Regions from separate parts of the Caballeronia sp. LZ028 genome, predicted to be linked through region 1. Evidence: riboswitches for the same ligand, from Rfam matches in the RefSeq annotation. Region 1 holds a riboswitch; the other holds the start of a gene.
The links. A riboswitch is a leader RNA that binds a small molecule or an ion and turns the genes downstream of it on or off. The one in region 1 is predicted to bind thiamine pyrophosphate.
Positions count from the first base shown of each region.

Region 2: linked by a shared signal. The riboswitch ahead of QCE58_RS14260 (FAD-dependent oxidoreductase) and the one ahead of thiC (phosphomethylpyrimidine synthase ThiC) in region 1 are both predicted to bind thiamine pyrophosphate.

Region 1 covers NZ_JARUXN010000001.1:1,260,998-1,265,832, reverse strand. The annotation lists gene QCE58_RS05920 (dihydrofolate reductase family protein) at 1-625, shown strand, start outside; gene QCE58_RS05915 (DUF4397 domain-containing protein) at 685-1,467, opposite strand; gene QCE58_RS05910 (EamA family transporter) at 1,818-2,759, opposite strand; TPP riboswitch at 2,980-3,120, shown strand; gene thiC (phosphomethylpyrimidine synthase ThiC) at 3,250-4,835, shown strand, end outside.
Region 2 covers NZ_JARUXN010000001.1:3,014,251-3,019,085, forward strand. The annotation lists gene thiS (sulfur carrier protein ThiS) at 24-221, opposite strand; gene QCE58_RS14260 (FAD-dependent oxidoreductase) at 238-1,380, opposite strand; TPP riboswitch at 1,568-1,692, opposite strand; gene QCE58_RS14265 (ABC transporter ATP-binding protein/permease) at 1,924-3,666, shown strand; gene QCE58_RS14270 (glutamate synthase subunit beta) at 3,736-4,835, opposite strand, start outside.

The DNA.
Region 1 (4,835 bases):
AGCCGGGTTCGGCGTTTCGCTCGATGGCTTCGCCGCGGGAACCGGTCAGAGTCTGGAACATCCGCTCGGGGTGCGGGGCCCGGAGCTCTTTCAGTGGTTTTTCCCGACGCAGACGTTTCGGCGGATGCAGGGAAAAGACGACGGCGAAACCGGTGTCGATGACGACTTCGCCCGGCGCGCGATGGACGGATTCGGCGCGTTCATCGTCGGGCGCAACATGTTCGGGCCGATTCGCGGCGAATGGCCGGATGAAAAATGGAAAGGATGGTGGGGTGAGGATCCGCCCTATCATGCGCCGACTTTCGTGCTGACCCATTACCCGCGTCCGCCGATTCGGATGCAAGGCGGGACGACGTTTCACTTCGTCTCGGACGGCATCGAGGTCGCGCTGCAAAAGGCACGCGAAGCGGCGGGCGCGAAGGACATCAAGATCGGCGGCGGAGCGGCCACGGTCAAGCAATACATTCAGGCCGGCCATGTGGATGAAATCCACCTCGCTTTCGCGCCGGTGGCGCTCGGGCAAGGGGAATCGCTCTTCGACGGTCTGGATTTGCGCGCTTTGGGATATCGGACGGTCGAGCACGTTCCGACGGAGCGGGCCACGCACATCGTCCTTGCGAAGTAGCTGCGCGCGATACGAAAAGGCCCGGCCGATTCTTCCGGCCGGGCTGTGCGGTTCATGCCTTATTGCGTGTCGGGCAGTTCGAGCGCCGGCTGCTGCGTGTTGCCACCCTGCGCGACGAGCACGCGAATCTTCTCGGGCACGAGTTGCGTGGCTGCAGTTCCCGAAGGCAGCGTCGTCACGAGCCAGTCCGCGTTGTTGACGAGATCGAACGACGCCGATTTATAGACCGGCGTCTTCGAGCCCGGCAGCGTCGCGATCAGTTGATACGTGCCGCCGGAGACGTAGATCGAGTCTTGCGTCGTCGCCGGTACGGCGTTCTTGTAGGCGACGCCCGCCATCGTCGGGCTGACGGTCGAGATGTTCGTGCCCGGCGCGACGAGATAGATGTCGAGGTTCGGCGCGTTCGTCGATGCGTTGAACGCGCGCACGCGTGCGCTGCTCGATAGCAGGCCCTTGTCGAACGGATCGTCGATCACCGCGATCGACGGCACGAAGCCCGCGTCCGGCAGCGCGATCACCGTGTATTCGTGCCCTTTCGCCGCGTTCGAGATGGTCGTGTCGGTGGCGAGTTGCGTCGTCGTGTTGACGGCGGCGTAGGAAAAGTTGTGCTGGCCCGTGTCGATGTTCGCGAAGTTCGTCACCGCCTTATAGGCGAGATTCGGCTGCAGGATCTTGCTGTTGTCGTAGAAGTCGACGTTCGGGCCGCTCGGGATCGCGTGGATGAAATGGACTTGCGGCTGAGTGACGCCGATTTCCTTGCCGACGTCATCGGAGCTTCCGCCGCAAGCGGAGAGCAAAGCGGCGACGGCGGCAAGCGCGGCAGCGGTGCGGATGAGCTTCATGGTTTCACCTTCCTTTGTTTTGATTTGATTTGATCGGCCACATCGTCATCCGGGTCCGGACGATTAGGCATCCGCAGGACTTTGCGCGCTCGCTCGCCGGGCCCGATTCGGGTTTCCCTCTTGCCATTTCGATCGATCAGATTTGCCGTCGAAGTGGCGCATGCGTTGAGCAATGAGCATGCCCCGAGACGGTGCGACGATGGCGTGTATCGGCCGCTGAGGCCCGTCCGGAAAGGGTTTCGGATTCGTTAGAGGAATTACTCGGGATGCGCGAAGACCCCGCGCGGTGCTGCATCGATCAATGCAGCGTCGCCGCGTGACGAGAAGCGGTTTTTACAAGGATGGTGCGTTCAGAGAAGTCCCCGCCGCCGCTGATCAAACCAGAACGAAAGCCCAACGGAAAGCAGAATCACAACGGTCGCAATCACGGTCCATTGCGTGACGATTTCCCCGAGCAGCAGCGCGCCCAAACCAACCGCCACCACCGGATTCACATAAAGACAACTCGTCGCGACGATCGTGCTCGTATTGCGGATCAGAAAGTTATACGCGACATAAGCGGCCATCGAACCGATCACAACGAGATACAAAAACGAGAACCCCGCGCCGACGCCGACGCTCGCCAACCGCTCGCCCGATGCGAACGCGATCGCCGTCGCGATCAATCCGCCCAAACCGATCTGCAGCGCCGTCGACATCAGCAGATCGGAAGGCTGCGGCAGGCGCGTCGCCAGATGCGCGCCGCCCGCCCAGAAGATCGCGGCGCACAGAATCGCCAGCGTGCCGACCGTCGAACTCGGCGAGGGATCGCCGTGATTCAGCAGCACGATCCCGAGCAGACCCAGCGCCACCGCGAACCACTCGCCTTTCGCGACGCCGCGTCCGCTGAGCGCGGTGAAGATCGTCGCGAAAAGCGGCACCGTCGCGACCATCACGGCGGCCGTGCCGGTCCCCACGGTCCGCATGCCGTAAGCCATCATCCCGCTCGACAGACCTTCCAGCAACGTGCCGACGATCGCCGCGTTGCGCACTTCCCGCGCGCTGGGCCACACCGACTTGCGATGCACCGCGATCAAGAATAGCCCGATGCCCGCGAACAGATTGCGCAGCCCGCCGAGCATCAACGGCGGAAAAGATTCGAGCGCGAGATGGATGCAGAGATACGTCGATCCCCAAACGAGATAGACGACCGTCAGCGCAAGCGCGACCTGCCCCTTGAAAGAGCGCGGCGCGCGAAACGGAAAACGGTCAGGGAAGCTGAACGGCAGGCGCGGCGGAGGCAGAGCGGACATGCATCACTCCGCGGCGACGGCTGCGCGCCGGAGAAAAACGGGCAAAACCAGACAGAACGACATGGCGTAAAGCAAAGGGGAATGGCGCGAGGAAGGACCGCGCGACCTTCGGGAAAACCCGGAAATCCGCGGCGCCCGACATTATGCAGTAAGCGCTCGCATCCATCGGCTCATTTTCGGGATGGTTGCCAAGACGCCACGCCGCGGTGTAACGTGTCGGCTGCTAACGCGGGGGTCCTGCGTTGCACATCGCGGTTTCGTGCGGTTTCATCGGCGAAGCGCTTCGTGTGGCGTGGGTGAGAAATACCCTTTGAACCTGATCTGGATAATGCCAGCGCAGGGAAGCGTTCGGGTTCCATAGGCCGCAGTCCACGCCACTTCAACCGAACCCGTACCTTTCCATCTCGTTCCTCCCTGTTTAGCTCCTGAGTCACCACGAGCTACGACATCGCTCGTGCTGAAAAAAATCGTCCCTTAGGAGATCAAGCACATGAATGCCAACCCGAAGTTCCTCTCGGAAAACGCCGTCGTCGATGCCGCCGCCATCGCGCCGCTGCCGAACTCGCGCAAGGTCTATGTCGAAGGTTCGACGCCCGACATCCGCGTGCCGATGCGCGAGATCACGCAATCCGACACGCCCGACGGCTTCGGCGGCGAGAAGAATCCGCCCGTCTACGTGTACGACACGTCAGGCCCGTACACCGACCCCGACGCGCAGATCGACATTCGCAGCGGTCTGCCCGCGCTGCGCGGCGCGTGGATCGAAAAGCGCGGCGACACCGAGGAACTGAGCGGCCTGTCGAGCGAGTTCGGCCGCGAGCGCGCCGCCGATCCCAAAACGGCCGAACTGCGCTTTCCGGGTTTGCACCGTCATCCGCGCCGCGCGCTCGCCGGCAAGAACGTCTCGCAGATGCACTACGCGCGCCAGGGCATCATCACGCCGGAGATGGAGTACATCGCGATTCGCGAGAACCAGCGTCGCGCGGAGTATCTCGAAAGCCTGCGCACGAGCGGCCCCAACGGCGAAAAGCTCGCGAAGATGATGGGCCGCCAGCACGCCGGACAAGCCTTCGGCGCGGCGGCGTTCGGCAAGGACGCGGCGAAGGAAATCACGCCTGAATTCGTGCGCGAGGAAGTGGCGCGCGGCCGCGCGATCATCCCCGCGAACATCAATCACCCGGAAAGCGAGCCGATGATTATCGGCCGCAACTTCCTCGTGAAGATCAACGCGAACATCGGCAATTCGGCGGTCACGTCGTCGATCGGCGAGGAAGTCGACAAGATGACGTGGGCGATTCGCTGGGGCGGCGACACGGTCATGGATCTGTCGACCGGCAAGCACATCCACGAAACGCGCGAGTGGATCATCCGCAATTCGCCGGTGCCGATCGGCACGGTGCCGATCTATCAGGCGCTCGAAAAGGTGAACGGCAAGGCCGAAGACCTGACGTGGGAAATCTTCCGCGACACGCTCATCGAGCAGGCGGAGCAAGGCGTCGATTACTTCACGATTCACGCCGGCGTGCGCCTGCAATACGTGCCGCTGACCGCGAACCGCATGACGGGCATCGTGTCGCGCGGCGGCTCGATCATGGCGAAGTGGTGCCTCGCGCATCACAAGGAAAGCTTCATTTACGAGCACTTCGAAGACATCTGCGAAATCATGAAGCAATACGATGTCTCGTTCTCCCTCGGCGACGGCCTGCGCCCCGGCTCGATCTACGACGCCAATGACGAAGCCCAGCTCGGCGAACTGAAGACGCTCGGCGAACTGACGCAGATCGCGTGGAAGCACGACGTGCAGGTGATGATCGAAGGCCCCGGCCACGTTCCGATGCAGCTCATCAAGGAAAACATGGACCTGCAACTGGAATGGTGCGACGAAGCGCCCTTCTACACGCTCGGGCCGCTGACGACCGACATCGCGCCGGGTTACGACCACATCACGTCGGGCATCGGCGCTGCGATGATCGGCTGGTTCGGCACCGCGATGCTCTGCTACGTCACGCCCAAGGAACACCTGGGGCTGCCGAACAAGGACGACGTGAAGGAAGGCATCATCACGTACAAGCTCGC
Region 2 (4,835 bases), 1.8 Mb from region 1:
GGTTCGATCCTTCGGTTCGGAGTTCAGCCGCCCGCGACGGGCGACACGACGTCGAGCTTGTCGCCGGCGGCGAGCATTTTCGTGGCGTGTTCGCCGCGCGCGACGAACTGGCCGTTCAGCGCGACCGCGAACGGCGGTTTCGCGCCGAACGCGGCGAGCGCGTCGGTGACGGTGGTGGCGTCGGGCAAATCGAAGACGCGCTGATTGATGTGGATGTTCATGGTTGTTTCCTGATGACTAGAGCGCTGGCGCAACCGCGAACTCGCCGTGCAGCAGTTCGGGCCAGCGCGCGGCGCTGCGGAAATCGGAGAAGGCCTCGGCATCGGCGATATCGCCGGAAGCGAGCGCGTCGGCGAGACGGCACGCGGCATCCGCGACTTCGGGCGCGATCATGAAGCCGTGCCGGTACAAGCCGTTCACGCGCAAGGTCCGCGCCCCGTCCCAGACGATCGCCGGCCGGTGATCCGGCAAGGTCGGCCGGCAATGCGAGTTCAGTTCGAGGATGCGCGCCTCGCCGAAACCCGGATGCACCGCGAACGCGGCGCTCAGCAGCTCGAGCGCCGAACGTACGCTCACGGGCGACATGTCCTCGCCCTCGACTTCCGTCGCGCCGATCACGTAGAGATCGTTCTCCTTCGGCGCGATGTAGAGCGGATAGCGCGGATGCAAGAGCCGCACCGGCCGCGTCAGCCCGATGCCCGGCGCGTGCACGCGCGCGACTTCGCCGCGAATGCCGCGCAGCGCGGGCCACGCGGGCTTGCCGCCGAGGCCGCGGCAATCGATGATCCAGCGCGCGTCGGGCATCGCATCGACGGCGGTGTTCCAGTGCGTACGCACGCCGCGCGCGGCAAGTCCGGCGGCGAGCGCGCCAAGCGCCTGACGGTTGTCGAGTTGGCCTTCGTTCGGCAGCAGCCAGCCCTGCGCGAAGCGCGTTCCGAGCGCCGGTTCGGCTTGCGCGACTTGCGCGCCCGCGAGCTTGACGAAGCCGCCGTCGAGCAGATTGGCGGGCGAATTGGCCTTGAGACGGCGTTCGAAGAGCGGCGCTTCGGCGCGATCCGCGCCGTGCCAGACGACGAGCGTGCCGTTGCGCTGAAAGAAAACCGGCTCGGGCAATTGCGCGATGAGTTCAGGCCAGCGTTCGAGCGATGCCGCCCCCAGCCCGACGACGAGCGGCTCCGCGCTCGCCGCTTCCGCGAGCGGCGCGAGCATGGCGGCGGCGACCCACGCGGCCGACTGTGTGCCGGCGGCGTCGCCGCGTTCGTAAAGCGCGACGTCGTGGCCCGCGCCCGCGAGTTGCCAGGCGACGAGCCGTCCGACGAGCCCGCCGCCGACGACGGCGAAATCCGGCCGGCGCGCGGCGCCCTGATCGATTCTGTTCATCAATTCGATGTCTCCATACGCGTAACGCTGCGGTGCACGATGGAGACGAAAGACGCGATCCCGATCGTGCTGGCGCGGCGCCACATCACGAGGACGAAATCAGCGGGAGAGACCGGCTCGGCAGCGCATGAAGCGCGCCGGGCGCGAAGAAAGGACTGGAAGAGACTGGAGGAATGGCGCGAGGCTCGCGCGGTCTCCGGAAACTTCCCTCGCCGGTATTACCCGGATCGGGTGCAAAGGGTCTCTCTCAGCCTCGCCGCGCTGCCGACCGTTCCGGCCGCCGATGCACGCGAAGCACCCCTGTTTCGTCGAGGGTCATTAAAACATGAAAGGCGAAGGCGCTGCAAACCGGGATTCCCCGCCTTTTATCGTGCGCGGCGGCACTCTGGCACAATGCCGCGAACATGGTTCGCAGGACGATCGCCCGAAATTAAGTGAGCGTTAAGCGAACCCCGGAACAATCTGCGGAGCCGGAAAACGCCGCGCGCGGCCCGGCCGCGGACGTAACAATCGGGCGCCACGAGGCGCATCAGCAGGAAGCTCATGACCAACACCCATACCGAAAGCACGCAGCAGAAGGCCGACGAAGTCTCGGCGTGGAGCCTCATCAAGCCCTACTGGGTGTCGGAGGAGCGCGGCTTCGCGTGGGGCCTTCTCGTCGCGATCATCGCGATCAACATGACCGTTGTGTGGATCAACGTCCGGCTCAACAGCTGGAACGCCGACTTCTACAACGCGCTGCAGAACAAGAACGTCAAGGACTTTCCGCATCTGCTGCTGATCTTCACGGGCCTCGCGTTCGCGTACATCCTGCTCGCGGTGTACGGTCGATATCTGCGGCAGATGCTCGCGTTTCGCTGGCGTCAATGGCTCACCAACCGCTTTCTGGAACAATGGCTCGGTGACAAGGCGTTCTACCGCATCGAGCGCGACCGCCTCGCCGACAACCCCGACCAGCGTATTTCCGACGACCTGCAATCCTTCGCCACCACCACGCTTTCGCTCTCGCTCGATCTGCTTTCGACGCTCGTCACGCTCGTCACTTTCATCACGATTCTCTGGACCATCGCGGGCGCGCTGACCTTCTCGCTCGGCGGCACGCCGATCACGATTCCGGGCTATATGGTCTGGGCCGCCGCGCTCTACGCGATTCTCGGCTCGCTGATCATCCAGAAGGTCGGGCATCCGCTCGTGTCGATCAACTATCAGCAGCAGAAGGTCGAGGCCGATTTCCGTTTCGGCCTGATCCGCGTGCGCGAGAACGCCGAACAGATTGCGTTTTATGACGGCATCGCGACCGAAACGGCGAACGCAAAGACCATCTTCCAGCGCATTCGCGACAACTGGTGGATGATCATGAAGTACACGAAGCGCATGACCTTCGTGCTGTCGTTCTACGGGCAGATCGCGATCATTTTCCCGATCATGGTCGCCGCGCCGCGCTACTTCGCGGGCGCGTTTTCGTTCGGCGTGCTGATGCAGATTTCATCGGCGTTCGGCACGGTCAGCGATTCGTTTTCGTGGTTCATCAACAGTTATTCGACGTTGGTCGAATGGCGCGCGACCGTGAATCGTCTGCGCGAATTCAAGCGCGTGATGCGCTCGACGCATATCCGCGAAGAAACGTCGCCAGCGACGGAGCGCGGCGGCATCAACCTGCACTACACGAGCACGCCGTCGCTCACGACGAACGGGCTCATGCTCGCGCTGCCCAACGGCACGCCGCTTTCGCGCGTGGCGAACGTGTCGATCGAGCCGGGTTCGCGCTGGCTGGTCGTCGGTCCATCGGGCTCGGGCAAGAGCACGTTGATGCGCGCGCTCGCGGGTCTTTGGCCGTTCGGCGACGGCACGATCGACGCGCCCGTCGACGCGAAGATGATGTTCGTCCCGCAGATGAGTTATCTGCCGATCGGCACGTTGCGCGCGGCGCTTTCGTATCCGTCGGCGGGTGGAACGTTCAGTGATGAAGAGTCGCGCGACGCGCTGCGTCTGTGCAATCTCGAGGCGTATGCGGATCGGCTGGAGGAAAGCGCGCATTGGGCGCGGAGTCTGTCGCCGGGCGAGCAGCAACGGCTTGCTGCCGCGCGCGTGCTGTTGCACAAGCCGGACTTCGTGTTCCTCGACGAAGCCACGAGCGCGCTCGACGCCGAGAACGAGCTGCATATCTACAACATGCTGGTCGAGCGGCTTCCGAAGGCGGCGATTGTGAGCGTGGCGCATCGCGAGTCGGTCGCGATGTTCCATGATTACAAGATCGAGATCGAGAGGGCGATGGCGGAGGTTTGACCCGTCCGCGCTCAAAAGCAAAAGGCCACGCAATCGCGTGGCCTTTTTGCATGAAGCGTCGAGCGACGCTTACCGCGGCAACTCGCTCGATCCCATCAGATACGCATCCACCGATCGTGCGCACTGACGTCCTTCGCGAATCGCCCAGACGACCAGCGACTGCCCGCGACGCATATCGCCGGCGGTGAAGACTTTATCGACCGACGTGTAATACGCCTTGTCGCCTTCGGTCGCGGCGCGCACGTTGCCGCGCGCATCCTTCTCGACGCCGAACGCATCCAGCACCGGCGACACCGGCTGCGTGAAGCCCATCGCGAGCAGCACGAGATCGGCCTTCATCTCGAACTCGGAACCCGGCACTTCCTGCATCTTGCCGCCCTTCCACTCGACGCGCACGGCGATCAGCTTCTCGACCTTGCCGTTCTTGCCTTCGAAGCGCTTCGTCGCAACCGACCAGTCGCGCTCGCAACCTTCTTCATGCGACGACGACGTACGCAGCTTGATCGGCCAGTACGGCCACACGAGCGGCTTGTTCTCTTCCTCGGGCGGCTGCGCGAGCAGTTCGAACTGCGTCACGCTCTTCGCGCCATGACGATTCGACGTGCCCACGCAATCCGAACCCGTATCGCCGCCGCCGATCACGACGACATGCTTGCCCTTCGCGAGCAGTTGATCCGGCAGCTTGTCGCCCGCGTTGACCTTGTTCTGCTGCGGCAGGAATTCCATCGCGTAGTAGATGCCTTCGAGCTCGCGCCCCGGCACCGGCAGATCGCGCGGCGTTTCCGAGCCGCCCGCGATCACGACCGCGTCGAACTGTTCCTTCAGCTCGTCGGGCGTGATGGTTTCCTTCGCCGTATTCGCGATGTATTCCGGCAGCGCATCCTTGCCGATGAACACGTTCGTGCGGAACGACACGCCTTCCGCCTCCATCTGACGCATGCGGCGATCGATCAGCCACTTCTCCAGCTTGAAATCGGGGATGCCGTAACGCAGCAGACCGCCGATGCGATCGTTCTTCTCGAACACGACGACTTCATGGCCCGCGCGTCCGAGTTGCTGCGCGGCCGCGAGACCCGCGGGCCCCGAACCGACGACGGCGACCTTCTTGCCCGTCTTGTGCTTCGGCGGTTGCGGCACGACCCAGCCTTCGGCGAAAGCCTTGTCGATGA